DNA from 4 places in the Halomonas sp. 11-S5 genome. Region 2 is predicted to be linked to each of the others. Evidence: riboswitches for the same ligand, from Rfam matches in the RefSeq annotation. Region 2 holds a riboswitch; each other region holds the start of a gene.

The links. Region 2 has a riboswitch for thiamine pyrophosphate ahead of thiC (phosphomethylpyrimidine synthase ThiC). Riboswitches for the same ligand answer to the same signal wherever they lie in the genome.
Region 1: it holds a riboswitch for thiamine pyrophosphate, as region 2 does, so the genes downstream of both, thiO (glycine oxidase ThiO) here and thiC (phosphomethylpyrimidine synthase ThiC) in region 2, are expected to answer to the same signal.
Region 3: it holds a riboswitch for thiamine pyrophosphate, as region 2 does, so the genes downstream of both, OP497_RS15825 (sodium:solute symporter) here and thiC (phosphomethylpyrimidine synthase ThiC) in region 2, are expected to answer to the same signal.
Region 4: it holds a riboswitch for thiamine pyrophosphate, as region 2 does, so the genes downstream of both, thiM (hydroxyethylthiazole kinase) here and thiC (phosphomethylpyrimidine synthase ThiC) in region 2, are expected to answer to the same signal.

The regions. Positions count from the first base shown of each region.
Region 1 is NZ_JARANW010000013.1:3,779-11,096, forward strand. It holds gene rnt (ribonuclease T) at 1-13, shown strand, start outside; gene grxD (Grx4 family monothiol glutaredoxin) at 349-693, opposite strand; gene argF (ornithine carbamoyltransferase) at 885-1,805, shown strand; gene OP497_RS10455 (hypothetical protein) at 2,075-2,380, shown strand; TPP riboswitch at 2,462-2,584, shown strand; gene thiO (glycine oxidase ThiO) at 2,647-3,744, shown strand; gene thiS (sulfur carrier protein ThiS) at 3,741-3,950, shown strand; gene OP497_RS10470 (thiazole synthase) at 3,950-4,753, shown strand; gene OP497_RS10475 (zinc-binding dehydrogenase) at 5,070-6,203, shown strand; gene OP497_RS10480 (proline racemase family protein) at 6,200-7,249, shown strand; gene OP497_RS10485 (DUF4236 domain-containing protein) at 7,295-7,318, opposite strand, start outside.
Region 2 is NZ_JARANW010000006.1:15,882-23,199, reverse strand. It holds gene OP497_RS06560 (acetate kinase) at 1-729, opposite strand, end outside; gene OP497_RS06555 (porin family protein) at 984-1,487, shown strand; gene OP497_RS06550 (porin family protein) at 1,718-2,230, shown strand; gene thiC (phosphomethylpyrimidine synthase ThiC) at 2,327-4,231, opposite strand; TPP riboswitch at 4,310-4,421, opposite strand; gene OP497_RS06540 (lysophospholipid acyltransferase family protein) at 4,489-5,418, opposite strand; gene OP497_RS06535 (DUF4870 domain-containing protein) at 5,422-5,805, opposite strand; gene OP497_RS06530 (VOC family protein) at 5,874-6,266, opposite strand; gene OP497_RS06525 (class I SAM-dependent methyltransferase) at 6,306-6,944, shown strand; gene OP497_RS06520 (MFS transporter) at 7,064-7,318, shown strand, end outside.
Region 3 is NZ_JARANW010000031.1:9,589-16,906, forward strand. It holds gene OP497_RS15815 (DegQ family serine endoprotease) at 1-995, opposite strand, end outside; gene OP497_RS15820 (ATP-dependent zinc protease) at 1,061-1,624, opposite strand; TPP riboswitch at 1,910-2,029, shown strand; gene OP497_RS15825 (sodium:solute symporter) at 2,019-3,407, shown strand; gene ilvD (dihydroxy-acid dehydratase) at 3,477-5,165, shown strand; gene OP497_RS15835 (YfcC family protein) at 5,441-6,892, shown strand; gene OP497_RS15840 (arginine deiminase) at 6,968-7,318, shown strand, end outside.
Region 4 is NZ_JARANW010000004.1:185,655-192,972, reverse strand. It holds gene OP497_RS05190 (ATP-binding protein) at 1-1,021, opposite strand, end outside; TPP riboswitch at 1,552-1,652, shown strand; gene thiM (hydroxyethylthiazole kinase) at 1,691-2,497, shown strand; gene thiE (thiamine phosphate synthase) at 2,487-3,110, shown strand; gene OP497_RS05175 (cytochrome b/b6 domain-containing protein) at 3,172-3,747, opposite strand; gene OP497_RS05170 (PepSY domain-containing protein) at 3,762-4,037, opposite strand; gene OP497_RS05165 (DMT family transporter) at 4,213-5,088, opposite strand; gene OP497_RS05160 (D-alanyl-D-alanine carboxypeptidase) at 5,197-6,642, opposite strand; gene OP497_RS05155 (sulfite exporter TauE/SafE family protein) at 6,761-7,318, opposite strand, start outside.

The sequences.
Region 1 (7,318 bases), on a different contig from region 2:
CGAGGAACCGTAAGCCGTAAGCCGTAAGCTGGAAGCTGGAAGCTGGAAGCTGGAAGCTGGAAGCTGGAAGCTGGAAAGCAGCATAAGCTTGCCCCCAATAGCAACCCCCCGCAGCACTGCTACGGGGGTGTTGTTTCTGGTTCATCGCAGACTGGCGTGATCGTTGACCGCACGATACCGGCTGGCCATCTGACCCCGTAGGCTCGGTAAGCGCCAGCGCACCGGGCATGGCGAGGGCACCATCGTCACGCCGGATGCGCCTCCGGCTTATCCGGCCTACGCGACATTCCCGCTGTTTTCACGCCAATTTGCGAAGAACTTTTTTCTTCAAGCTTCAAGCTTATGGCTTCAAGCTCCAGACGAAGTCTGGTTGTGCTTGGCGGCGGCTTCCTTGACCAGCTTTTCCAGCTCGCCGTTCTGATGCATCTCGACCACGATGTCGCAGCCGCCGACCAGCTCGCCCTCGACCCACAGCTGCGGGAAGGTCGGCCAGCTGGCCACCTTGGGCAGCTCGGCACGGATGTCCGGGTTGTCCAGGACGTTGACGAAGGCGAAGCGCTCGCCACAAGCCATCAGGGCCTGGACGGTCTGGGCGGAGAAGCCGCACTGCGGCAGCTGGGGGGTGCCCTTCATGTAGATCAGGATGGGGTTCTCGCCGATCTGGCGCTGGATGTTCTCGACGGTGGTGCTCATGACATCTCCCTTTCTCGTGTGGCCGGGTCTCGATGGCCCGGGCCTCGATAGATCGAGGCCGGCAAGCGCCCGGGCAATACCCGAGTATGCTGGTCGGCCTTGTGGATGAGGGCCATTCTACTGATGACGGGCGCGTTGCGCATCCCCCGTGGGCTGGCTAGGATGGTCGTTTTTTCCCGTGGAGCGACACCATGGCCACCCGCCATTTCCTCACCTTGCTTGACCTCAGTCCGGACGAGCTGCGCTACCTGATCCAGCGCGCCATCTCGATCAAGAACGGCCTGAAGACCCACGGGCCGACCTACACGCCCTTCGCCAACCGCACCCTGGCGATGATCTTCGAGAAGTCCTCGACCCGCACCCGGGTCTCCTTCGAGACCGCCATGGCGCAGTTCGGCGGCCATGCGCTGTTCCTCTCGCCCCGCGATACCCAGCTCGGCCGCGGCGAACCCATCGCAGATACCGCGCGGGTGCTCGCGGAGATGGTCGACGCGGTGATGATCCGTACCTTCTCCCACGAGGGCCTGGAGGCGTATGCCGCCGCCAGCAAGGTGCCGGTGATCAACGCCCTCACCGACGACTACCACCCCTGCCAGCTGCTCGCCGATGTGATGACCTGGACCGAGCTGCGCGGCAGCGTCAAGGGCCGCACCGCGGTGTGGATCGGCGACGGCAACAACATGTGCCACTCCTGGATCAACGCCGCCCGGCAGTTCGACTTCCAGCTGCGCATCTGCTGTCCGGAAGGCTACGAGCCGCGCCAGGACATCCTCGCCGCCGCCGGCGACCGGGTGAGCATCCTTCGCGACCCCCTGCAGGCCGTGGCTGAAGCCGACCTGGTGACCACCGACGTCTGGGCCTCCATGGGCCAGGAAGAGGAGCAGGCCAGGCGCGAGGCCAATTTCGCCGGCTTCCAGGTGAGCGAGACGATGCTCGACCGGGCGAAGGACGACGTGCTCTTCCTGCACTGCCTGCCCGCCCACCGCGGCGAGGAGATCAGCACGACCCTGCTCGATGACCCGCGCGCGGTGGTCTGGCAGGAGGCCGGCAATCGCCTGCATGCTCAAAAGGCGCTGATCGAATTCCTGCTGCTGGGGCGAGTGGAAGGCTGAGATGGGGGATAGCGTCTTAGCAGGGCAATTGCAGTTAACTGAAGCGAGAGGCGCCGGGGACAGGTCGTAGGGGAGGTCCTACGCCAGGGATGGCGTCGGTAGCGCCCATGGAGGGGTTCACAGCGCCTCCCCGAAGGCCTGTCGCCGGAATAGCCTCGAGCATTGCCACCGTCTGCGGCAGACCAGAACATCTTAGACCTTGGTATGACATCGACCTTCGTCGCATGTATAATGCGCTGCAGCATAATCCCTCAAGGAGATGCGGCAGCATGACACACGACACCCCCAGTACCACCGGCATGCAGCGTAGCCTGCGCCAGTGCCTCTCCAACATGGCCGCCCTGCTCTATCGCCAGGGGCATGTCCTCGAGACGGTCACCGTCCCGCACCGCGGCCTCGATCGCACCGCCCTGAAGGCGCTCGGCGATGCCGACCGTGACTGGGCGCCCTGCCAGCACATCCTCGAGACCAGCCAGGCCGCCACTTGGAACGACCAGCAGCGCTTCGTGCTGACCGGCCTCGGCCGCGAGCTGCTGTTCGACATGTTCGGCGAGGGGGCCGCCGACTGCGCCTGAGCCGGAGTGGACGCCATCCACACTGATTGATGCCCGGGCACGCGACGAGATTGCGTGCCCGGGCATCTTTGGTTAAGTTGGCAGGACTTGTCGGGGAGCCCCGGTACGCGCAGCAAGCCGTGCACGGGGGCTGAGATCGGTACGGCCGAACCCGTTGAACCTGATCAGGTTGATGCCTGCGGAGGGAACAAGCGCATGTCACGCCTGCGTGCCCCCTGTCGCCATCCCGCCTGGTCAGCCATGTCTCCTGCAGGATGGCCGCTATCTTGACAACCACCACCGATCACATCGCCGTCGCCGGCGCCGGCCTGCTGGGGCGCCTGGTCGCCTGGCAGCTGCTCGCCGACGGCCACGCCGTCACTCTCTATGACGCCGGGGACCTGGACACCCCGCCCGCCGCCGCCTGGACCGCCGCCGGCATGGTCGCCCCGCTCTGCGAGACGGCGATCTCCGAGCGCTGCGTCCACGACATGGGCCGCTTCGCCCTGGCCCAGTGGCCGACGTGGCTCGAGGCCCTCGACGCCCCATCGCTGTGGCAACAGCACGGTAGCCTGATGGTGGCGCATCCCCAGGACCTGGGCGAACTCACCCAGTTCCGCCGCGACCTCGACCATGCGCTGGGCGGCGGCTCACCCTGCCGGGCCCTCGACGCCGGTGAGATCCATCGGTTGGAGCCCGACCTGGCGCCCGGCTTCCGCCAGGGCCTCTACCTGCCGGACGAGGCCCACCTGGACAACCGTACCCTGCTCACCCGCCTGCTGGACGAGATCCGCGCCCTGGGCGGGGAGTGCCATGCCCACTGCCCGGTGGAGACCTTCCCCGGCGAGGTCGTCACCGCCAACGGCCGCCGGCGCTTCGACTTGGTCGTCGACTGTCGCGGCACCGGCGCCCGGCAGCGCCACCCGAGCCTGCGCGGCGTGCGCGGCGAGACCCTGCACGTGCAGACCGCCGAGATCCGGCTCTCGCGGCCGGTACGGCTGATGCACCCGCGCTACCAGCTCTATGTGGTGCCCAAGCCGGGGGATCGCTTCGTCATCGGGGCCACCCAGATCGAGAGCGAGGACCGCTCGCCCATGTCGCTGCAGTCCTCGCTGGAGCTGGGCAGCGCCCTCTACACCCTGTCCCCGGCCTTCGCCGAGGCGCGCATCCTGGAGCAGGGGGTCAACCTGCGTCCCGCCTTCCTCGACAACCTGCCCCATGTCACCCACCAGGAGGGGCTGATCACCGCCAACGGCCTGTTCCGGCACGGTTACCTGCTGGCACCGGCCGTGGTCTGCCACCTGCTGGCCGGGATCCGGGACCACGGCGACCGGCCCTTCGCCGACACTCTGGCGGCACACCCGCCGCAGGAGGCCACTGCATGAACGAGATCACCCTGCGCCTCAACGACGAGACCGCCCGCCTTCCCGCCGGCACTCCGCTCGCCGACGCCCTGCACGCTTGGCACTACGCCGACCGCCGGGTCGCCGTGGCGGTCAACGGCGAGTTCGTGCCCCGCTCCGCCTATGCCGGGCGGGTCCTGCAGGACGACGACCGCATCGATATCGTGGCCCCGGTAGGAGGTGGCTGATGGACGCGCTACACGACGACACCCTGACGCTCTACGACGAGGCCTTCGCCAGCCGCTTCCTGCTCGGCACCGCCCTCTACCCCTCGCCGACGGTGATGCAGGAGGCGATCCGGGCCTCAGGCTGCGAGATGGTCACCCTGGGCCTGCGCCGCCAGAACCCCGCGGCCGGCGACGGCGACGCCTTCTGGCAGATCCTGCGCGACAGCGGCTGCCGGCTGCTGCCCAACACCGCCGGCTGCCGCTCGGCCCGGGAGGCCATCACCCTGGCCCAGATGTCCCGCGAGCTCTTCGACACGCCCTGGATCAAGCTCGAGGTGATCGGCGACGACTACAACCTGCAGCCGGACCCCTTCGGTCTGCTGGAGGCGGCCCGGGAACTGATCGACCAGGGCTTCAAGGTGCTGCCCTACTGCACCGACGACCTGGTGCTCTGCCAGCGCCTGCGCGACGCCGGTTGCCAGGCGCTGATGCCCTGGGGCTCGCCCATCGGCACCGGTCGCGGGCTGATGAACCGCTACGCCCTCGAGACCCTGCGCCAGCGCCTCGCCGTGCCGCTGATCATCGATGCCGGCCTGGGCGCGCCATCCCAGGCCGCCGAAGCCATGGAGATGGGCTTCGACGGCGTGCTGATCAACACCGCCGTGGCCCGCGCCCATCGCCCGCCGCTGATGGCCGAGGCCTTCGCCGAGGCCATCCGCGCTGGCCGCAAGGCCTACCTGGCCGGACTGATGCAGCAGCGCCAGACCGCCAGCCCCAGCACGCCGACGGTGGGACAGCCCTTCTGGCACCGCGACGGCGGATAAGCCCGACGTGGCCGCCTGACGTTAGACGCCAGGGCAATTGCAGTTAGCCAATGCGAGAGGCGCCGGGGACAGGTCGAAGGGGAGGTCCTACGCCAGGGATGGCGTCGGTAGCGCCCAGGGAGGGGTTCACAGCGCCTCCCCGACGGTCCGGCGCTCCGGGGCCTGTCGCCGGAACAGCCTCGAGCATTACTTCCATCTGCGATTGCCCTGGCCAGAGGGGATGACGTCGGGACGGGGAAGTCTGCTATCGTCTAACCCAGTCGACCCCGTAGACGAAAGGAGGCACCCAGTGAGCAGCGAGACCCTTCCCGATACCATGGCCGCCATGCTGCTGACCGGGCATGGTGACGTCGACAGGCTTGTCTACCACGACGACGTGCCGACCCCACGACCGGGGCCCGGCGAGGTGCTGGTGAAAGTCACGGCCACCGCCAAGAACAACACCGACCGCAAGGCCCGCGAGGGGCTCTATCCGGTGAAGAAGGGCGAGGTGACCTCCTTTGCCATGGGCGGGACACCGACCCTGACCTTCCCACGCATCCAAGGTGCCGACATCGCCGGGCGCGTGGTGGCGGTAGGCGAGGGGGTCGAGGCCTCGCGGATCGGCGAGCGCGGCCTGCTCGACTTCAACCTCTACCCCGATGCCCGACGCGACATCAACCTGACCCCGGACTACTACGGCCACGGTGCCGACGGCGGCTTCGCCGAATACGTCGTCGTGCCCTCGGACCAGTTCCACCACGTGCCCAACCCCGAGCTCAGCGACGCCGAGCTCGCCGCCCTGGGCATGTGCTCCTACCAGACCGCCTACCATATGATGACGTCGGCTCGGGTGAGTGCGGGAGAACGGATTCTTGTCAGCGGGGCCAGCGGCGGCGTGGGCACCGCGCTGATCCAGCTGTGCCGCATCGTCGGTGCGATTCCCTACGCGGTGAGCCAGCAGGAGAAGGCACCGGCGCTGAAGGCGCTGGGCGCCGAGGCGGTGATCGACCGCGGCGACCTCGAGGGCTTCGCCGAACGGGTGCTCGAGGCCACCGGGGGCGCGCCCATCGACGCGGTGATGGACCTGGTCGGCGGCGAGATGACCGACTGCTTCATCGACACCATGATCCAGGACATGAAGGCGCGCACCACCTACCCGCGGCTCTCCATCGCCGGCGCCAGCGGCGGCAACATCTCGGAGATTCTGTGGACGCGCATCTACCTCTACCAGGTGCAGATCTTCGGCGTCTCCCACGGCACCCGCGAGGAGGCCGAGCAGCTGATCGCCTGGATCCGTGCAGGCGAGCTCAAGCCGGTGCTGCACGCCGCCTTCCGGCTCTCCGACCTGCACGCCGCCGAGCGCTACTTCGTCAGCCGCGGTAGCAACTTCCTGGGCAAGATCGTGATCGTCCCCGACAGCCAGTGGGACGAGCATGGCGCGCCCTTCGCCCTGGAGGGACACTCATGAGCCCGGCACTGACCCTGCAACTGATCGACACCCATGCCGGCGGCGATGTCAGCCGCATCGTGGTCGGCGGCATCGAGCCCCTGCCCGGCGCCACGGTGCGTGAGCAGATGCACTACCTGCGCGACGACGCCGATGGCCTGCGCAGGCTGCTGCTGGAGGAACCCTACGGCATTCCCGAGATGTCGGTGGACCTGCTCGTGCCCGCCACCGACCCGGCCGCCGAGGTGGGCTACATCATCATGGAGGTGATGGGCTACCCTATCTACTCCGGCTCCAACACCATCTGCACCGCCACGGCGGTGCTGGAGAGCGGCCTAGTGCCCAAGCAGGAGGGACGCCAGCGCTTCAAGCTGGAGTCGCCGGCGGGACTGGTGCAGATCGAGGCCCTGATCGAGAACGGCGTGGTGGAGTCGATCACCTGCGGGGGCCTGCCCAGCTATATCGACACCTACCGTGCCAGCATCCATGTGCCCGGCCTCGGCGACGTCACCTACAGCGTCGCCTACAGCGGCGGCTTCTACGCCCTGGTGGACGCCGCCGAACTGGGCTTCCACCTCAACCGCGACGAGGAGCGGGAACTCGCCGACTGCGCCCACCGGATCGTCGAGGCGATCCAGGCCGAACGCGGCTTCTCCCACTACACCCTGGGCGACGTGGGTCCGCTGCCCTTCCTGCACTTCATGGGCCCCGTCGAACAGGTCGCCGACGACTTCTACCGCTCCCGCTCGACCACCTACGTGCATCCCGGCGTGATCTGCCGCAGCACCACCGGCACCGGCACCTCGGCGCGCCTGGCGCTGATGCGCCACGAGGGCACCATCGAGCCCGGTGACAAGCTGGAAACCGTCTCGCTGCGCGAAACCGGCTTCATCGGCGAGTTCACCGGCACGCGACAGGAAGGGCCCCATACGGTCGTGGAGAACACCATCACCGGCAAGAGCTACGTGCTGGCCCGCTCCGACATCGTGGTCAACTGCGACGACCCCCTGGTGGCGTGCGCCAGCCTGCACCATATCCTCAGCGCCGGCCAGGCCTCGTCCGAGTGAACGCCGCCCGGCGGGCGACAGACTCGCCGGCGCGTGTGGCCGGCGTCAGCGCCGACGCCAGTCGAGCTC
Region 2 (7,318 bases):
GTGGGCATGCAGGCCCGGGTCCACGTCGCCGCTGCGGGTGCCCATCACCAGCCCCTCCAGGGGCGTCAGCCCCATGCTGGTATCGACGCTGTGTCCCTGCCAGACCGCACAGGTGGAGCAGCCATTGCCCAGGTGGGCGATGAGCCAGCCGCCATGGAGCCGCCCGCTGAGGGCATCGAGCCGGGCACTCACATAGGCGTGGCTGCTGCCATGGAAGCCATAGCGGCGGATGCCGTGGTTGCGATAGAGCCCTTCCGGCAGCGCATACCGATAGGCACGAGGGGGTAGGGTCTGGTGGAAGGCGGTATCGAAGACCGCCACCTGAGGCAGGTCGGGGAAGAGCTCCAGGGTCGCCTTGACCCCCGCCAGGTTGGCCGGGTTGTGCAGCGGGGCCAGGGCCGTGGTCGCCTTGATGGCCGCCACTACGACATCGTCGATTCTTGCCGCTTGGGTGAACTGTTCGCCGCCATGGACGATGCGATGTCCCACCGCCACGGGGTGCAACCCCTCCAGGCGCTCGAAGATGGCCGCCATGGCCTCGGTGTGGCTGGCGCCATGCAGGGGGCATGAGAATTCATGGCCGGCGCCGTCGACCCCGGTGAGACGCGCCTCCTCGCCGCCCAGGCGCTCGGCCAGGCCGGCCAGGCGAGGCTGGTCGGGAGAGGTGGAGACGAGGGCGAACTTGATGGACGAGGAGCCGCAGTTGAGTACCAGTATCGGGTCGTTCATGGCGCGTCCTGTCAGGGGTGTCGGGGGCGCGGGCGTTGCGGCCAGGGGGTGCCTGGCGAATGGCCCTCGGGCAAGGGGAATCTAGCATGTTGCAGTGCGGGATGCAGTGACCTGGACGGCTTGATGCCGGGCACCCTGCCGTCTCCCTCTCCCCTGGCAGGGCGCTGGCGGCGGAACATCTTGCACTTTGGTCGAAGCTGTACCAGAATGAATCCTGTATAGGGAAACACTGTTTCCTAACTGGGAGGTTCACCATGAAGACCATCACGATTTCCGCCGTCTCCGCCGCCCTGCTGCTGGCCGCGGCCACCGCTCATGCCCAGGGCAGCCCGATGAACTACCAGCCGAGCCCGTACCTCGGCGGTGACGCCATGTTCTGGGAACTCGACCCCGATGAAGGTGGCAGCTTCGATAGCACCGGCCTGCGCCTGCGCGGTGGCGTAGCGTTCAACGACTATTTTGGTCTCGAGGGCCATCTCGGTACCGGTGGCTCCGACGGCCCGGCCGAGCTGGATTACCTGGCCGGCGTCTATGCCAAGGGGACCCTGCCAATCGCCCCGGAATTCCGCCTCTACGGCCTGGCGGGCTTCAGCGAGGTAGATTTCGACACCGATGACGAGAGCGACTTCTCCTACGGCGCCGGGGCCGAGTTCGACGTGGCGCCCAACCTCGCCGTGGGAGCCGACTACATGCGCTACCTGGACGAGTCGAACTACACCTTCGACGCCGCCAGCCTCGGGATGACGTTCCGCTTCTGATCTCCGGGCAGGTTCCACGCCGCCATGCCCTGAAATGCGCCCCCGCCGGGTTTCCAGCGGGGGCGCTTGTCGTTGGAGGATGCCGCGCCCGTCCCGCAGCCACCTGTCTGCATCGCGTCAGCGGGCCGGTACTGGCCTGACATGGCCGTGGAGGTGAGTGCCCGGATGGGTTCGTAAGGCACCACGGGCGTCGACGACAAAGTGGGCAAGCCAATCAAAGGGAGATGGCCATGAAGACGTCAGTCATTGGCGCCGCATCCTTGGCAGCGCTGCTTTTCACCGGGGCAGTTCAGGCGCAGAGCGGGCCCTTGGCCTACCAGCCGACCACCTATGCGGGTGTCGATGCCATGTTCTGGGAGCTCGACCGGCGTGGGTACCGCGATGGCCTCGACAGCGTCGGTGTGAGGTTACGTGGTGGCGTCGAACTCAACGATTACCTGGCCATCGAGGGACATCTGGGCACCGGCGGGTCCGATGGCCCGGCGAACCTCGACTATCTTGCCGGGGGCTATGTCAAGGGCATGCTGCCGATCACCCCGGAGTTCAAGGTCCATGGTGTGCTGGGGGCCACTGAAGTGGAGTTCGACGGGACGAGGGACAGCGAGAGTGATGTTTCCTACGGTGCCGGTGCCAGCTATGACGTGACACCGAACCTGGCCATCGGTGCAGACTACATGCACTATCTGGACACGTCCGATATCGACTTCGAGGCGGTCAGCCTCGGCCTGACTTTTCGGTTCTGACTCGCGCGGGCGCCCGGGTCGGCATATCATTTGGAGAATGTCCCGTTGCTACCAAGTAGCAACGGGACATTCCGTTTTCAAGGCCCGCGTCGAGCCTTATACCTCCCGGTAGAGCTCGCTGCCTTCGCGGCGGAACTTCTCGGCCTGCTCCTCCATGCCCTTCATGACGGCGTCCTGATCGCCGTCCAGGCCATGTTCGCTTGCATAGTCACGTACCTCCTGGCTGATCTTCATCGAGCAGAACTTGGGCCCGCACATGGAGCAGAAGTGGGCCACCTTGGCCGAGTCCTTGGGCAGGGTCTCGTCGTGGTATTCCCGGGCGGTGTCCGGGTCGAGGCCTAGATTGAACTGGTCTTCCCAGCGGAACTCGAAGCGCGCCTTGGAGAGCGCGTTGTCACGGCGCTGGGCGGCCGGGTGGCCCTTGGCGAGGTCGGCGGCGTGGGCGGCGATCTTGTAGGTGATGATGCCGGTCTTGACGTCGTCCTTGTTGGGCAGGCCCAGGTGCTCCTTGGGAGTCACGTAGCAGAGCATGGCGCAGCCGTACCAGCCGATCATCGCCGCGCCGATGCCGGAGGTGATGTGGTCGTAGCCGGGCGCGATGTCGGTGGTCAGCGGCCCCAGGGTGTAGAAGGGCGCCTCGTCGCACTCGGTGAGCTGCTTGTCCATGTTCTCCTTGATCAGGTGCATGGGCACATGGCCGGGACCCTCGATCATCACCTGGACGTCGTGCCGCCAGGCGATATGGGTCAGCTCGCCCAGGGTCTCCAGTTCGGCGAACTGCGCCTCGTCGTTGGCGTCCGCCACCGAGCCCGGGCGCAGGCCGTCGCCCAGCGAGAAGGCCACATCATAAGCCTTGCAGATCTCGCAGATCTCCTCGAAGTGGGTGTAGAGGAAGCTCTCCTGGTGATGGAAGAGGCACCACTTGGCCATGATCGACCCGCCACGGGAAACGATGCCGGTGACCCGCTTGGCGGTCAGCGGCACGTAGCGCAGCAGCACCCCGGCGTGGATGGTGAAGTAGTCCACGCCTTGCTCGGCCTGCTCGATCAGGGTGTCGCGGAACACCTCCCAGGTCAGGTCCTCGGCCACGCCGCCCACCTTCTCCAGCGCCTGGTAGATGGGCACGGTGCCGATGGGCACCGGGGCGTTGCGGATGATCCACTCGCGGGTCTCGTGGATGTTCTGCCCGGTGGAGAGGTCCATGATGGTGTCCGACCCCCAGCGGATCCCCCAGGTCATCTTGTCGACCTCGTCCTCGATGGAGGAGGTGACCGCCGAGTTGCCCAGGTTGCCGTTGATCTTCACCAAGAAGTTGCGACCGATGATCATCGGTTCGGATTCCGGGTGGTTGATGTTGCAGGGGATGATGGCCCGCCCCGCCGCGACCTCGGCGCGCACGAACTCCGGGGTGATCTCTTCGGGCAGCCGGGCACCGAAGCTCTCGCCGGGGTGCTGGTGGCCCAGGATGCGCTCCACCTCTGCCGTCCCCTGGGCTTGTCGACGTTGATTTTCCCGGATGGCGATGAACTCCATCTCCGGGGTGATGATGCCCTGGCGGGCATAGTGCAGCTGGGTGACGTTCCCTGCCTGGCCGTCTTGTGAAGGGCGTGCGCGACGCGGCGTGCGGGTCAGGTCGAAGCGAAGCGGGGCGAGCAGCGGGTCGTTGGCCCGGCGCCGGCCGTAGTCGCTGGTGGGGCCGTCGAGGAGTTCGGTATCGTCGCGCGCCTCGATCCAGGCGTGGCGCAGCGCGGGCAGGCCGCGGCGCAGGTCGATCTCGGCCGCCGGGTCGGTGTAGGGGCCGGAGGTGTCGTAGACCAGCAGCGGCGGGTTCTCCTCATAGGCGCCGGAGGTCCTGGTGGGCGAGAGCGATATCTCGCGGAACGGGACCCGGATGTCGGGGCGTGAGCCCGTCACAAAGATCTTGCGCGAGCCGGGCAGCGGCTGGACGGCGGCCGCGTCGACGCGGGCGGTCTCGGCGAGGAAACGGGCGGTCTTGCTCATGGTGTTCTCCCTTGAGGGTTTTGCGATTGTCAGGGAGGACAGCAGGGAGGACAGGGGCCGCCAGGCGTGGGGTGCCATGGAGGCGTGTCGCTTGATCCCTACGCTGGTCCTAGCCAGTTCAGGTTCAACGGGATCCATGCTCGAAAGCGCATGATCTCAGCCGTCTTCAACGGCACCCCGTCAAGCGAGGTTCTACTGTAGCAGGAAGAGACACCATTGCCAGCCCGGCAAGGCGGGCTATCGGGTCTCCGTGGCGATCAATAGAGCCGGAAACGCTTGAAGTCGGGGCGGCCCTCGGCCTCCTCCGGGGTCTTGCGGTAGCGCTTGTATTCCCACTGGTACTGGGCCGGGTCCAGGGCAATGGCGGCCTCCACGCTGGCATTGACGCCGGTGGCTGAGGTGACCTCGTCAGGGTCGTAGACCCGCGCGTCGGCGGCCAGGAAATGCAGGGCGAAGCCCTTGCCGGGCAGACGCAGCGCCACCCCGGTGACGACCCGCGCCTCGGTGCGCGCCACCAGCTTGGGCAGCAGGGTGGCGGTGTAGGCGAGCCGGCCAAAGAAGGGCGCGAACACGCCACTGCCCCAGTCGGGCTCCTGGTCGGGCAGGATGCCCACGGCCTCGGAGCGCTTGAGCGCCTTGAGCAGGGCGGCCACGCCGCGGGAGTTGGTGGGCACCAGGCTCGCCCCCTGGCGTTCGCGGCCCTGGCGGATGATCGGGTCCAGCGGGGCGAGCTTGGGGGGCTCGTACATGGCGGTGAAGGGGAAGTGGCCGGAGAGCCAGAAGTTGAGCACCTCCCAGTTGCCGAAGTGGGGGGCCAGCACGATGACGCCGCGCCCCTCGGCGCGGGCCTCGTCGAGCAGCTCGCGGCCGTGGACCTTGAGGATCGAGGCCTCGACGCGGTCGGGGTCGCCCATCCAGGCGAAGCCCAGCTCGAGCATGGTGGCGGTGGAGTGAGTCAGGCTCTGCCGGGAGAGCTGGCGACGTTCGGCCGGGCTGCGGGAGGGGTAGACCTCGGCCAGGTTGGTGCGGGTGACCCGACGCTCCCGGCGGCTCAGCTGCTCCACCAGCGGGCCGACCAGTCGGGCCAGCCGCCACAGGGTGGCGAGGCGGCGACCGGCGAGGCGGCGCCACAGGGTGGCGATGGCACGGGCCTGGAGGGTACTCCAGCTGGACTCACCTCTTGCCATGGATCAGACCCACCAGCTGTCCACGTTGTCCGGCGCACGCTGCTCGTTGAGGGCCTTGAGCCCCTTCACGCAACGGATCACCAGCCACACCACCGCGGCCAGCCAGGTGAGAAAGCCGATGAGGACCAGGGTCAGCAGGCCGGAAATGCCGAAGTAGAGCAGGGCGATCCAGAAGGTCCGGATCTGGTAGCGATAATGCTCGTCGAGCCACGCCGGCCCCTTGCCGCGGTAGACATAGGCGATCACCACGCCGACCAGCGAGGTGAGGCCGCCGGTGATCATGCCGGCCAGGTGCAGCACGTACACCACGATGGGAAGGGTCGTGTCGGGGGCGGAGCCCCGTTTGGCAATGGCGCGGTCGTCGTCCTGTGGCAGCTGGTCGTTCATGGGGCGTCCTCGTAGAGCGAATCGCTGACGCCAATCATACCGGTCGAGGACGACAATGCCACCGGGCCTCAGTCGGTCCGGGGCTTCACGGGGCGGCTGAGTTCCAGCAGGTTGCCGTCCGGGTCGCGCAGGTAGAGCGAGGTGATCTCGCCGGTGGCGCCCTGTCGGGCCACCGGGCCGAGTTCCACCTCGACCTCCAGCGCCTCCAGATGGCGCTGGACCTCGTCGAGCGGCAGCAGGCTACGCAGGCAGAGATCCAGGCTGCCGGGCGTGGGCGTGGCGGCCCGCGGGGTGACGTCGGTGGCGGTCCAGTGCAGGCGTAGGGCGACATCGCCCAGCATCAGGTCGACGCGCTCGCGGTCGCGGTAGCGCACTTCCAGTCCCAGCACCCGTGAGTAGAAGTCCACGGCACGGGAAATGTCGGTCACGGTGATGACCAGATGGTCCAGACCTGACAGCATTCGGGTCTCCTTGCGGGGTTCTGGAGAGAGCAGGATACGATGATGCTGACTTGTCCGCTATGTACGTCCACCGACACCGGGTACTTTCATCGTGATGGCCGGCGCGACTACCACCGCTGTCGGCACTGTGCGCTGGTGTTCGTGCCTCCCGACCAGCGGCTCGGACCGGCAGCGGAGCGGGCGGTCTACGACCGGCACCAGAACGCCCCGGACGACCCCGGCTATCGCCGCTTCCTGTCACGGCTCTTCGACCCGCTACGCGAGCGGCTGCCGCCCGGCGCCCGAGGGCTCGACTTCGGTGCCGGCCCCGGGCCGACCCTGTCGGTGATGTTCGAGGAGGCGGGGCACCCCATGGCAATCTATGACCCCTTCTACGCGCCGGATGCCAGCGTGCTGGTAGGCGAATACGATTTTATCACCGCCACCGAGGTGGTCGAGCATCTGTTCGAGCCCGGTCGGGAACTGGCGAGACTGACCGATATGCTTCCGTCCGGCGGCTGGCTGGGGCTGATGACCAAGCGCGTCACCGACCACCAGGCCTTCACGCGCTGGCACTACATCCTCGATCCCACCCATGTTGCCTTCTTCAGCGAGGCGACCTTCGTGTGGCTGGCCGGCCACCTGGACATGCGGGTCGAGTTTTCTGCGGCGGACGTGGCACTGCTGCAGCGTCGATAAATCGATTGACTCGCCGTCGGCCGGGAGTATGATTCGCGCGCTCACGATGCCGCGAGCAGGCGCTCCACGGCACTCTCTGCCACGCTTCTCCCTTATCACCTGCTGCTGTGAGGCCCTTCATGTCACGGCAATTGCTGGCCATGGCCCTGGCCCCCCTGCTGGGGCTCTTCATCCTCGGGATCGGCAATGGCTTTTTGGCCACGGTGATCACCCTGCGCCTGGACGCTGCCGGCGAGTCGCCGGTGGTGATCGGCTGGGTCTCCTCGGCCTACTTCATCGGCCTGGCGGTGGGCGCCATGCTCAACGACCGCCTGCTGCTGCGCATCGGCCATATCCGCGCCTACGGCAGCTTCGCCTCGCTGGTAGCGGTGACG
Region 3 (7,318 bases), on a different contig from region 2:
AGCGTGGAGGAGTGGTCGACCTCCTGGCCATTGGCTTCCAGGATGATGTCGCCCGCCTGGAGCCCGCCTTCTGCCGCCGGGCCGTCGGGGGCCAGGTCCGCGATCAGGGCGCCTTCGGCCTGGTCCAGTCCGAAGGCGCTTGCCAGGTCCCGGGAAACCGGCTGGATCCTGACGCCGAGCCAGCCGCGGCTGACGTAACCCTCATTGCGCAGCTGGTCGGCGACATCCATGGCCACATCGATCGGGATGGCGAAGGAGAGCCCCATGTACCCGCCGCTACGCGTCAGGATCTGGGAGTTGACGCCGATCACCTCCCCTTCCAGGTTGAACAGTGGCCCACCGGAGTTGCCCGGGTTGATGGCCACGTCGGTCTGGATGAAGGGCACATAGACATCCTGGGGCAGGGTGCGGTTGATGGCACTGATGATGCCGGCCGTCACGGAATGATCGAAGCCGAAGGGGGAGCCGATGGCGGCGACCCACTGGCCCACTTCAAGGTCTCCCGCCTCGCCCATGTCGAGGGTGGGAAGGTCGTCGGCCTCGACCTTGAGCACGGCGACATCGGTCTTGTCATCGGTGCCCACCAGCTCGGCCTCGAGTTCGCGCCGGTCGTTGAGGCGCACCAGGATCTCGTCGGCCCCCTTGACCACATGGGCATTGGTCATGATGTAGCCGTCTTCATCGAAGATGAAGCCCGAGCCCAGCGAGCGGCGCTCCTGGTTGCCCTGGCCCCGGCCGCCGCCGGGGGGCATGGGGATGCGGTCACCGAAGAAGTGCCGGAAGATCTCGGGTATCTCCTGGCCGCCGAACTGGCCGCTGGGGGGTGCCTGTCGCTCGACCGTTCGGGATGTCGAGATGTTGACGACGGACGGGGCGGCGTCCTCCACCAGTTGGGTGAAGTCCGGCAGGCGCTGTTGCGCCAGCGCGGGCTGGGAAGCGACAACGAGAAGTCCCAGCAGCACTAGCCAGGAAAGCGTGCGTGTCTTGACTGTCACGATGGGCTCCTGTGGCATCGGTTGGATGGTGTCATGGTCGGCAGCGGTACCCTCCGTGGGGGCCGTCATACGCCGATATCCTCGTCATACTCCTTCTCGGAGTGTGGCTTGACGGGCGAATCATCATTGCATTCGGGCTCGTGCATGAAGGTGCGGGTCGTCTCGACGCTGCCCAGGTCCTGAATGGTGCGTCGCCCGAGCAAGACCGGGTAGTTCATGTTGTCGCGATCCTCCAGGCTGAACTGCTCCTCACGAAGCGTCTCTCCCATGCAGATCGTCATCAGCACGACGGGCCGGCTCTCTTCCCCTCCGGCACCAACCACACGCAGGTCGCGAAACACCGGACGCTCGAAGGTCTTCGAGACGACATCGTCCGTCTCTTCATCCTCGACCTCGACGGTAAAGCGAACCCAGTCCTCTCCGTCGCGCTCGAACGTCTCGATCTCCTCGGCCTGCATCGATGATGTCAGGGCACCGGTATCCAGCTTCACCTTGACCTCCGTGCCCCACGGCTCGATGGTGGCCTTCTCGATCCAGCCATAGGTGGCGGTGTCGGCCGCCTGGGCGGCACTCCCCAGCAGTCCGGCGCCGAGCAAGGCCAGCAGTGTTCTCGGGATCGGTCTGTGCATGCGTTTCCTCCTTGACTACACGTGGGTGATATCGGTGATGCGAATGACAATGCGTCCATGGCCCATGGCCTCGTTCTGCGACCTTGCTTGTGGAGAAGGAGTTCCGTCATCGCCGAGAGGCGCCCCTCGAGAGAGACGTTTGGGGTGCGTTGCCGGGCGCGCCGGCAAGCCCACGGGAATCGGGCCCGGGTGGTCGCCAGGGGAAGGCGGCGCTATGATGTCCCTCGATCCCGTCGCTATCGGCCAGCCAGGCCACGATGCGAGGCGCGATCCCACCATCCATTCACTTGTCGCCAGGGGAGTCCCGCTGCCGCACGCGTCGGCCGGGGCTGAGAGAGCGCATGGCGCTGACCCTGGAACCTGATCCGGTTCATACCGGCGGAGGAAGTGCGACATGCCTTACCTGACGTCTGCCGTGCTCGGCGCGGCGCTGCTGTGCTTTGCTTTCCTGGGCCTGCGGGCCCGCCGGGCCGATGGCCCCCTTGACGACTATGTCACCGCGCGCAACTCCCAGGGCGCCCAGTCGCTGGGCCTCTCCTTCCTGGCCTCGGGGATGGGCGCCTGGATCCTCTTCGCGCCGCCCGAGATCGGCGCCTTCGTTGGCCCCTTGGCACTGGCCGGCTATGCCATCGGCTCGGCGCTGCCGTTCATCGTGCTGGGGCTCTACGGCCCTGTGATCCGGCGCCACCTGCCGGAGGGGCGCAGCATCGGCGAGTTCGCCGAGGCCTGCTATGGTGCCGGGGTACGGCGCTGGGTATCGCTGGTCTCGGTGCTCTACATGGCCTGCTTCCTGGCCGCGGAGCTCACCGCCATCGGGGCCATCACCGCGCTGCTCTCGGATGTGCCGCCGGCGCTGGTGGTCATCGGCGTGGCGGTCGCCACGCTACTCTACACGGCGGTGGGCGGCCTGCGGGCGAGCCTGGCCACCGACCGCTGGCAGGCCTGGCTGCTGGTCGCGCTGCTGGCGGTGGTTGGCGGCGTGGCGCTGATGCGCCTGCCCGAAATGCCGGTGGACGCCACGCTGCCCTCTATTCCCACCGGCAGCGCCCTCGCCGTGGCGCTGACCCTGGTAATCGCGGTGACCGCGGCGAACCTCTTCCACCAGGGCTACTGGCAGCGGGTCTGGGCGGCGCGGGACGACCGCGCCCTGGGGCGCGGCGCCTGGCTGGGCGGCGGCATCACCGTGCTGGTGGTGATGGCGGTCGGCGGCCTCGGCACGCTGGCGGCCATGGCCGGCGTGGCGTTGGGCGAGCCGCCGATCCCCTTCTTCGCGCTGCTCGCACAGGCGCCGGGCTGGCTGGCCCTGCCGGCGCTGGTGCTGGCGGTCACCCTGGTCGCCTCCAGCGTGGATACCCTCCAGAACGGCCTCGCCTCGCTGGTGGTGGCGGGCTCCGGCCGGCGTGGGCTCTCCCTCGGCGCGGCCCGCTGGGTCACGGTGGCGCTGATGGTGCCGGTGGTGATCGTGGCGCTGCAGGGGCTCTCGGTGCTGCGGCTGTTCCTGATCGCCGACCTGCTCTGCGCGGCCATCGTGGTGCCGGTGCTGCTGGGTCTCTGGTCGCGGATGAGCGCCACGGCCGCGGTGGCCGGCGGCGTGGCGGGCATGCTCGGCGCCATCCTGCCGGGCTGGGTGGCCCAGGGCAGCCTCGCGGCGGGCGTGCTGGCGGCCAGCTTCCCCGGCAGCATCCCGACCCTGCCGCCGTTCCTGGGGGCGCTGGTGGCCTCCACCCTGGTCAGCCTGCTGGTCGCCGGGCTCCGGCTGGCGGGGAGGGGGCGTCCGGCCTGAGCGGTTGCCAGGCCGCGCCAGGAAGGCCACTCTCTGGGGATCCATTATGATCGATCAGAGGAGGCCCCCATGAGCGATATCCCGAAGGATCCCCGTCGCCGCCACTCCGCCCCGGTGGTGGACGGGGTCGGCAAGTCCGCCAGCCGCGCGATGCTCCGGGCGGTGGGCTTCACCGACAGCGACTTCGCCAAGCCCCAGGTGGGCATCGCCTCCACCTGGAGCAACCTCACCCCCTGCAACAGCCATATCGACGAGCTGGCCCGCCGGGCCAGCGACGGCGCCGATGCGGCCGGCGGCAAGGGGGTGATCTTCAACACCATCACCATCTCCGACGGCATCGCCAACGGCACCGAGGGCATGAAGTACTCGCTGGTGTCGCGGGAGGTGATCGCCGACTCCATCGAGACGGTGGCCGGCTGCGAGGGCTTCGACGGCCTGGTGGCCATCGGCGGCTGCGACAAGAACATGCCGGGCTGCCTGATGGGCCTGGCGAGGCTCGATCGCCCCAGCGTCTTCGTCTACGGCGGGACCATCCTGCCCGGCGAAGGCCACACCGACATCGTCTCGGTGTTCGAGGCCATGGGCGCCTACAGCCGCGGCGACCTGGACCTGATCGAGGTGAAGCAGATCGAGGAGACGGCGATTCCCGGCCCCGGCTCCTGCGGGGGCATGTACACCGCCAACACCATGGCCTCGGCCATCGAGGCGCTGGGCATGAGCCTGCCGGGCAGCTCGGCGCAGAATGCCGTCTCCCGGGACAAGCGAGAGGACTGTGAGGCCGCCGGTGCGGCGGTACTCACGCTGCTCGAGCGCGACATCAAGCCCTCCGACATCATGACCCGCCAGGCCTTCGAGAACGCCATCACCATGGTGATCGCCCTGGGCGGTTCCACCAATGCGGTGCTGCACCTGATCGGCATGGCCAGCACCATCGGCGTCGCGCTCTCCCTTGAGGATTTCACCACCATCGGCAAGCGCGTGCCGGTGGTGGCCGACCTGCGGCCCAGCGGCCACTACATGATGAGCGAGCTGGTGGCGATCGGCGGCATCCAGCCGCTGATGAAGACCCTGCTCGACGCCGGTCTGCTGCACGGCGACTGCCTGACCGTGACCGGCCAGACGCTGGCCGAGAACCTGGCCGATGTCGCCCCCTATCCCGATGACCAGCAGATCATCGCGGCGCTGGATCGGCCCGTGAAGGCCGAGAGCCACCTGCGCATCCTCTACGGCAACCTTGCGCCGGAAGGGGCGGTGGCCAAGATCACCGGCAAGGAGGGAACGCACTTTGCAGGCTCCGCCCGGGTTTTCGGCTCCGAGGAGGAGGCCCAGGCGCGCATCAACGACGGCACCGTGGTGGCCGGCGACGTGGTGGTGATCCGCTACGAGGGACCCAAGGGCGGCCCCGGCATGCGCGAGATGCTCACGCCCACCTCGGCGATCATGGGCCGGGGGCTCGGCAGCGAGGTGGCACTGATCACCGACGGGCGCTTCTCCGGCGGCAGCCACGGCTTCGTGGTGGGCCACGTGACCCCCGAGGCCTTCGACGGCGGCCCCCTGGCGCTGGTGGAGGATGGCGACCTGATCACCCTCGATGCCGAGGCCGATACCATCGACGTCGACCTGCCTGACGAGGAGCTGATGCGCCGTCGTGCGGCCTGGCGCCAGCCCGAACCGCGTTATGCGCGGGGGGTGTTGGCCAAGTACGCGCGAACGGTGAGCTCGGCCTCCACCGGGGCGGTGACCGATCTGCCGGAGTGATGCTCCCCTGCTTCTGCTGCCTCCCCGTCCGCGGCCTGCGTCGTTTTGCCGCGGTGTCCCGTCAGGCACCGTGTGGCCCCGGCACGGCCGTGCGGTGCCCTCCTGTCGTTGGTTGACCTTCATCACCCCCGGGCACCGAGGCCGGCGGCTTGGACTATCCTGTGTCAAGACGGGCTCGCTTCGAATGGCGACGGAGCCTGCCGAGGTGTTCGAGGACCTGGCCTGGCCTCGAGCATGCGGTTGATCACACTTGGTCGATGACAGGGAGACGCGCCATGACCCAGGACGGCAAGCCAACCCCCGACGCGGAACGTGACCTCGCCTCGCGTTTCCCCACCGCCTACACCATCCTCTTCGGCCTGATCATCCTCGTCGCCGCCCTGACCTGGATCATCCCGGCCGGACAGTACGACCGGGCCATGAACGAGGAGGTCGGCCGCGAGGTGGCCGTGCCCGGCACCTACCAGACGGTGGAGTCCAACCCGCAGGGGTTCGTCGAGGTCATGCTGGCCCCCACCGCCGGCTTCTACGACCCGGACAGCTATGCCGCCAACGCCATCGATGTGGCGCTGTTCATCCTGTTCCTCGGCGGGTTCCTGGGCGTCATGAACGCCACCGGGGCCATCGACACTGGCATACGCAGCGCCATGCGACACCTGGAAGGCCATGAGATCTGGATGATCCCGATCCTGATGACACTGTTTGCCCTGGGCGGAACGACCTATGGCATGGCGGAGGAAACCCTCGCCTTCTACGCCATCCTGATCCCGGTGATACTGGTGGCCGGTTACGACGCCGTCACCGGCGTGGCCATCATCCTGATTGGCGCGGGCATCGGGGTACTCGGTTCCACCATCAATCCATTTGCCACCGTCATCGCGGCCAACGCGGCCGATATTCCCTTCACTGATGGCATCGTGCTGCGGTTCATCTTGCTGATCGGCGGCCTGCTGATCTGCATCGCCTATGTCATGCGCTATGCCGCACGCGTCAAGGCCGACCCCTCCCGTTCTGTGGTTGCCAAGCAGTGGGACGCCCACCGGCGCCTGTTCCTGAAAGGGCAGGAGGGCGACGACATCGAGAACGCCACCCTCACCGCCACTCAGATCATCGCGTTGACGATCTTCGCCCTGACCTTTGCGGTCATGATCTGGGGCGTCTCCACCCAGGGCTGGTGGATGGCGCGCATGGGGGCCCTGTTCTTCGGCGCCGCCATCGTGATCGGCCTCGTCGCCCGTCTGGGCGAGAAGACGCTGACCAGCAGCTTCGTCGACGGGGCCCGGGAGCTGCTGGGCGTGGCCCTGGTGGTCGGCCTGGCACGCGGCATCGTGGTGATCATGGAGCAGGGCATGATCGCCGACACCATCCTGCACAGTGCCGAGGCGTCGCTGGGGGACCTGCCCCAGCTCGCCTTCATCAACCTGATGTTCTGGATCGAGGTGGGCATGAGCTTCTTCGTGCCTTCGTCCTCCGGCCTCGCGGTGCTTTCCATGCCGATCCTCGCCCCGCTGGCGGACTTCGCGAACGTCGGGCGGGACCTGGTGGTGACCGCCTACCAGTCCGCCAATGGCCTGGTGAACCTGATCAATCCCACCTTCGCGGTGGTGATCGGCGGCCTGACCATCGGTCGCGTCTCCTACGACCGCTGGCTGGTCTTCATCTGGCCGCTGCTGCTGATACTGACCCTCTTCATCAGCCTGGTCATCAGTCTCGGGGCCCTTCTCTGATGAAGGGGGTGAATAACAGCCGTGACGAATGGCCGTGTTCAACGCCCATGACGCCCGACGGAAAGGAGTGCTGCCATGACTGACCCTTCCCATGACGCGCCGCCCGACCTCGGCGTGCATTCCGAGACCGGCATCCTGCGGCAGGTGATCGTCTGCCGGCCGGGCCTGGCCCACCGGCGGCTGACCCCCTCCAACTGCGATACCCTGCTCTTCGACGACGTCTTCTGGGTCAAGCAAGCCCAGAAGGATCATGACGTCTTCGCCGGCGTGATGCGGGGAAGGGGCGTGGAGGTCCTCGACGTCAACGCGCTGCTGGCCGAGACCCTCGATATCCACGAAGCCCGCGCCTGGGTGCTGGACCACCGGATCACCTGGAACCACATCGGGGTGGGCATGATGTCGGACCTGCGCGCCTGGATGGACGAG
Region 4 (7,318 bases), on a different contig from region 2:
TCAAGGCACCGGCATCGGAGAGGGAGAGCTCGTAGAGGTCGTCGACGAGCTTGCTCAGGGTCGCGACGCTGCCCTGCAGGCCGGTCAGCGACTCCCGGGTGAGCGGACGCACCCCGTCCTCCATGGCCTCCAGCTCGGCGCGCAGCACCGACAGCGGCGTGCGCAGCTCGTGGGAGATGTCCGCCATGAATGCGCGGCGCAGGCGCTCGTTGCGTTCCAGGGTCTCGGCGAGGCGGTTAAAGTCGTTTGCCAGCTGGCCGAGCTCGTCACGGCGTGACTCGTCCACCCGGGTGTCGAATCGCCCGGCGGTGAGTGCCAGGGTGGCACCGGCGAGGCGGCGTACCGGCGCGAGGAATCCCCGGGCGAGCAGGAGGCTGACCACCGTGGCGAGCACCACGACGACCAGCGCGGTCATCCAGGCGGCGTCGAACTGTTTCTCCTGGAAACGCAGGGCGAGGTCGTCGGTGATACGCCCCGGCGGGCGGTAGACCAGCCAGCCCACGGTTGCGCCGTCCACCACGACCGAACGCGACTCCGTCTGGCCCGACACCACCTTCGGCCCGGCCACGTGCCGCCGGTCGGCGTCCAGCAGGGCGGGGCCGAAACGGACCGGGCCCTGCATGGACGGCACGTCCCCGGCAGGGCCGGTAAACAGGTGCCGGGAGCCGTCGCTTTCGTGGTCGTCGTCATCGTCGTCGTCCCCGCCATCCCGTTCCCGGTGTTCGCCCTCGTCGCGCTCGCGGTGATCGGCCTCCGCCTCTCGCTGGCGCCACAGCGCCTCCCGGAGCAGGCGCTGCCAGCGCCCGCCCTCGGATAGATTTTCCCAGTCCCCGGCCTCGCGATAGTAATCGGCAAGCACCGACGCCAGCGTGTCGATGCGCTCGCCCTCGCGCTCGCGGACGTAGTCGAGGAAATCGCTGCGAAAGGTCACCTGTACCGCGAAGGTCATGAGCACGACCACGCACAGCGTGACGCCCAGAATGGCGAGAAACAGCTTCGCAGTGATACCCGGTCGCCTCATGAACCCCTTCCAGTCACCTGTGCCTTGCCCATTGTCATGGCAGGCCGACTCACGAGCGCCAAGTATCCCGCGCGGAGTGCGCGACGCAAGCGCGATGGCGCCGACTCCCCGGTATCTTCATATTCCACCCACTATCGCCTCGCACCATTGCGAGTGAACCGACACGACCAAGGAGGCGTCCCCATGCAACTGCGCGATACACCGATCGATTACGGCACCATCAACCTCTGGCTCCACTGGCTCACAGCGGTGGCCACACCGCCGATTTCTCCGGGCTCTTTTCTCTGCCACCGCTAGTCGGGGACGACACCACGAGAGCCGGCTCACCGCGGAGGCGCATCCGGCGTGACGATGGTGCCCTCGCCATGCCCGGTGCGCGGGTGCTTATCGAGCCTACGGGGTCAGATGGATAGCCGGTATCGTGCGGTCAACGATCACGCCAGTCTGCGATGAACCCGCTTTCCTTCCGGCTTCCACCTGCTGGCCTAACCCCGGGCCTTTACAGCCAGGGAGCGGGCAGGGATAGTGGGGACTGACGACAGGGGCGCCGCGGCGACATCGCCACGGCTGAGACGCACCCTCGGAACCTGACCCGGATAATGCCGGCGGAGGGAGTCGTGCGGCCCCGGCCCTGCCGCCGCGCCGCACCTCCCGCGCCGGGGAGGCCCCATGCTTGCCATCGATCCCGCCGCGCACCTGGCCCGGGTGCGCGAGACCAGCCCGCTGGTCCACAACATCACCAATCATGTCGCCATGAACAGCATGGCCAACGTGCTGCTGGCCATCGGCGCCTCGCCGGCCATGGTCCATGCTCGCGAGGAGGCCGCCGAGTTCACCGCGCTGGCCGGCGCCCTGACGATCAACATCGGCACCCTCTCGCCCCACTGGGTCGAGGCCATGGAGGCCTCCGCCCTGGCCGCCGGGGAGACGGGGCGGCCCTGGGTGCTGGACCCGGTGGCAGTGGGCGCCACGCGCTATCGCCGCGAGACCGGCGCGCGACTGCTGGCGCTCGCACCGGACGTGATCCGCGGCAACGCCTCGGAAATCATCGCCCTGGCGGGGCAGGCCGGCGGCGGGCGGGGCGTGGACAGCACCGACCCGGCCGAAGCGGCCCTCGACGCCGCCCACCGGCTGGCCCGCCAGACGGATGGCGTGGTCGCGGTGACCGGCGAGGTGGATCTGGTCACCGACGGCCGGCGGATCGCCCGCCTGCGGGGCGGCCACCCGCTGATGCCCAGGGTCACCACCCTGGGCTGTGCGCTGACCGGCGTGGTGGCGGCCTTCCTGGCTGGCGCCGATGATACCTTCGAGGCGACGGTGGCGGCGCTGGCCTGCTACGCCGTGGCCGGCGAACTGGCCGGCGAGGTGGCGCGAGGCCCGGGAAGCTTCGCCGTGGCCTTCCTCGATGCCCTCTATCACCTGGATGCAGAGGCCCTGGCCGAACGGACTCGACTGGAGGTTCACGATGCGCCTTGATCTCTCGCTCTACCTGGTCACCGACCGCGAGCTCTGCGCGGGCTCGGGACTGGAGGAGACCGTGGTGGCGGCAGTGCGTGGCGGCGTGACACTAGTGCAGCTACGCGACAAGCATGCCAGCGACGCCGAGCTGGTCGACCAGGCGCACCGCCTCAAGGCGGCGCTTTCCGGCAGCGGCGTGCCACTGATCATCAATGACCGGCTGGAGGTGGCCCTGGCAGCCGGTGCCGACGGCCTGCACCTCGGCCAGGACGACGGCGACGTGGCCGAGGCCCGCGCCGCCCTGGGCCCGGAGGCGATTCTCGGGCTCTCGGTACAGACCCATGACCAGCTCGCCCGCCTCGACCCGGCGGCGCTGGACTACCTGGGGCTGGGCCCGGTGTTCGCCACCCCCAGCAAGCACGACCACGCCACACCGCTGGGCTTCGACGGCCTGGCCGTCCTGGTGGCCGAAAGCCCCCTGCCGAGCGTGGCCATCGGCGGGCTCAAGGCCGAGCACCTGGCCGCGACGCACCGGGCCGGCGCCCACGGCCTGGCGGTGATCTCGGCGATCTGCGGCAGCCCCGACCCCGAAGCCGCCGCGCGGGCCTTTGCACGGCCGCCTCGCCACTGACCACCCAAGACGCCGTCACCGCGGCAAGCGCGGTGACGGCGTGGATCGGGGCAGGTCGAGATCAGGCGTCCGAGCGCGGATGCCCCGGGTGTCGGTGGTAGCCGTGCAGCATGCCGGCGATGAGATTGTCGCCTCGCTTGCGGCTCTCGAGGAGCGCTCCGAGGACATGCAGCGGGATGAGGACGAGGATGGCGTTGGCCATCAGCTCGTGGGCCTCCTCGACCCACTCGACGCCCCAGAAGAGATCGGTCTCCTCCATCATGTAGCCGGTAGCGCCCAGCCCCAGCAACAGGGCCAGCAGCGTCAGCATCATCACCGCCCCCAGCGGGGTATGGGTGATACCGGGCGACGACGAGGCCGTGTCGACATTCCCTTTGGGCGGCTGGCGCAGCGAGGCCCGCAGGCGGCGACGCGTCGGCCAGAAACTCGCCCAACGCGCCGACCAGGGGCCAACGAACCCCCACAGGATGCGCACGCCGATCAACGCCACCACGCCATAGCCGATCCACTGGTGCCAGGTCTCACCGGTTTCGGTCAGGAAGTAGTTGGCCAGGAAGCCGGCCACCAGTGACCAATGGATGACTCTGACCAACGGGTCCCAGACGCGGACCCGTGGGCTGCTCGCATTGCCGGTCATGGCCTGGCCTCCGCTCAGTCGACTTCCTTCTTGACGATATCGCCGTTGACGGGGTTGAAGTAGATCTCGACCCGACGCTCCTGGTCATCCCAGCCGTAGATCTCGTAGCAGCTGCCGGTGGTCTTGAACGTCTTGACCTTGTAGCCCGCGTCGGCCACCTGCTGCTTCATCTGGTCTTGGCTCATCCACTCGCTCTCGGGCGCGTCGGTACAGTTCGGCCCGGCCAGGGCAGAGACGCTTGCCGCCAGCAGGCTGGATGCCACGATGCCCTTGAGTACAGTGCGCTTCATTGGAAAACCTCCAGAAAGTCAGTGACAGACGACCACCTGACCGTCGGCCGGTGGCAGTTCCCGACGGCAGCCGCCGGAAGGGAACAGGGTCATCATGGTCAGCCAGACTTACGAAAGACTTAACGCCGTGGAAAAACTTCACCGGTGGGGTCGACGGGGGGCAGACGGCGGCGTCTCAGGAGGTCGGCCGGCGCTTCAGGGTGGTGCGCCGCTCGTGGTAGGCGATCGACAGGCCACTGACGATGATCAGTGCGCTGCCGACGAACACCCAGAAATCCGGCATCTCGCCCCAGAACCACCAGCCCAGCAGCACCGCCCAGAGCATCGCAGTGTAGTCGAAGGGGGCAGCGATGGCCGCCGGAGCATGGCGGAAGGCCAGGGTGATGAAGGCGGTGGCCCCGACGCCGAAGAGCCCCGACCCCGCGAAGGCCAGCCAGTGCCAGGGATGGGGTGTCTGCCACACCCAGGGCAGCGTCAGGGCGGTCATCACGAAGGGCACCAGGGTCATGTAGAAGACCATGGCCCAGAGGTGCTCGGTACCGCCCCAGCGCCGTGCGGTGATCATCATCAGCGCATAGAAGACCGCCGCCCCGATCAGCGCCAGGGCGCCGGGGTCGAAGGCCTCGCCGCCGGGACGCACCACGATCAGCACCCCGGCGAAGCCCACCAGCGAGGCCGCCAGCACCGGCCCCGCGATGCGCTCGCCGAGCAGCGGCACCGAGAGCAGGGTGACAAACAGCGGCGCCACGAAGGCGATGGCGGTGGCCTCGGCCAGCGGCAGCAGGGTCAGGCCCAGCACGAAGCAGAACATGGTGCCGGTGTAGATCAGCCCGCGCAGCAGGTGGATCCCGGGGCGTCGGGTACGCAGCTTGCGCAGGCCGCCGCCGAAGTGGGCCAGCGCGGCGATCAGCGGCAGCGAGACCAGGGTACGGAAGAAGATGATCTGCAGCGGCGAGTGGACCTCGCCCAGCCACTTGGCGATGGCGTCGCCGATGGCCAGGCAGAGCACGCCCAGGCACATGAAGCCGATGCCCTTGAATGACGGTGACATGCCGCCTGCCCTCCCCTGGCCGAACCCCAAAAAGCCACCCCGCCGGCCTGAGGGCCGGCGGGGTGGGAAATCACTACGCTAGTCGGTGACGTGCCGTAGAGCAAGCCCTCAGAGGCTGGCCTGGACCACCATGCACTCCATGCCCTGGGCCACCAGGCGACGACAGGCGGTATGGGCCTGGCCCTCGTCCATGTCCACCAGGCGGGCACGGTAGACGCCGGCCTTCCCGGCATTGGCCACGGCGACCCGGGCGTCGGTCAGCTCGCTGGCCAGCTGACTGGCGGCGCGGGACGCCAAGGTACGGGCATGGCCGGCATCGCTGAAGGCGCCGACCTGCACGCCCCAGCTCCCTCGCTGGACGGCGCCCCCGCGGACAGGATCCGCCGATGCACGGGTGCTGGCCATCAACTCGCGGATGGGATCGTCGGCCGAACCCTGCGCCAGGCCCGCGCTCGCACCGGCAACCGGCGTCTCGATACGAGCCACCCGCGATGCCGTCACCTGCCTCGTGGCGCTCCCTGTCGCCGTCGGTGCCTCCACCGGGGCCGGCGGGAAGGCCGAGGCCACGGAGGGCGAGGCGGCGGAGGGCGAGGCGGCGCCCGGGGACGGTGCGCCGAGGCTGGCCAGGCGGACCCGATCGCCCACTGGCTGGCCCGGCGCCTGGGGCTCGCCCGGCATCAGCCGGCCACCGGAGATGTCCGTACTGGCCAGCCAGCCGCGGCCATCGGCCAGCGAGGCGCGCACGAAGCCGCGATCCAGCAGGTCGGCGGTGTGCGCATCTCGCGAGGCGGCGGTAAAGCCACCCATCACCACGGTCAGCAGGCGACGGCCGTCACGCACCGCCGAGGTGGCCACGTTGAAGCCCGAGGCGCGGATGAAGCCGGTCTTGAGGCCGTCGGCACCGGGATAGTTCTTGAGCAGGCGGTTGTGGCCGGTGATGGTCTTGCCCTTCCAGCTGAAGCTCGTCCGCGAGAAGTAGGGGTAATACTGGGGGAAGTCGCGCATCAGGTGCCGGGAGAGCACCGCCATGTCGCGTGCCGTGGTGACCTGGCTGGCATCGGGCAGGCCGTTGGGGTTACGGAAGACGGTGTCCTGCATGCCCAGGTCGCGAGCCTTGTCGGTCATCATACGGGCAAAGTGCGTCTCGCTGCCGCCCAGGGCCTCGGCCACCACCACGGCCACATCGTTGGCCGACTTGATCACCAACGCCTGGATGGCGGTTTCAATCGGAATCGTCGAGCCGGCCTTCACATAGAGCTTGGAGGCCGGCTTGGAAGCCGCATAGGCAGAGACCGGCAGCGGCTGGCTCAGGCTCAGCCTGCCCTCTTCCATGGCCTCGAACATCAGATAGAGCGTCATCATCTTGGTGAGCGAGGCCGGATAGCGCAGCTTGTCGGCATTCTCGGCGTAGAGAATCTCCTGGCTGTCGGCATCGATGACGATACCGGCATAGCGAGGATTGGCCTGGACAGCCGTGGTGGCCAGCAGCAGGCAGGCCAGCAGCACGAAGATGCCCCCTCTGCGGCGCCGGTTGTTTGTTGTGATTGGCACCATGTCGCGTTCCCTCGAGGTTTTTTACCGTTGCTGCTAGCCATTATGGCCGTCTGTGACGCGCTGTACAGGGCAGGGGCCGGACTTTTTGCCGTTTTCGCCGATTTGGCGCAGCCTTTCGTCAAGGCCCGAGTAGTCGCTGCCCGCCGAGCCACAGCAGGCGCAGCGCCAGCAGCGTCAAGGCCCACTTGAAGAGGGTGTCGAAGCGGTGATCCGAGAGCCGATGCAGCAGGCGCAGGCCCAGCCAGGTGCCGAGGAAGCCCGCCGACACCATTACCAGCATCAGCGGCAGCCAGTCCCGGAAGACGAAGCCGGCCACGCCGAACACGAAGGCCTTGGTCAGGTGCTGCAGCAGCATGCAGGCGGAGAAGGTGGCCACCTTGGCCAGCCGGCCGAACTGGCTCTGCTTGATGAAGGCGGCCACCATGGGGCCGCTGGCGCCCACCAGGCTGGAGAGCAGGGTGGTGACGGCACCGGCGACCAGCACGCCGCCCCGTCCCAGGGCCCGCTGCGGCAGGCCCGGCCCCCAACAGGTGAAGAGCACGAAGGTAGCGATGCAGAGCTCCAGTACCCCGGCCGGCAGACGCACCAGCAGCCAGGCGGCGGCCAGCGCACCCAGCACCACCCCCGGCAGGAAGGCGGCGAGCATGGCGAGATCGACATGGCGCCAGGTCAGCGC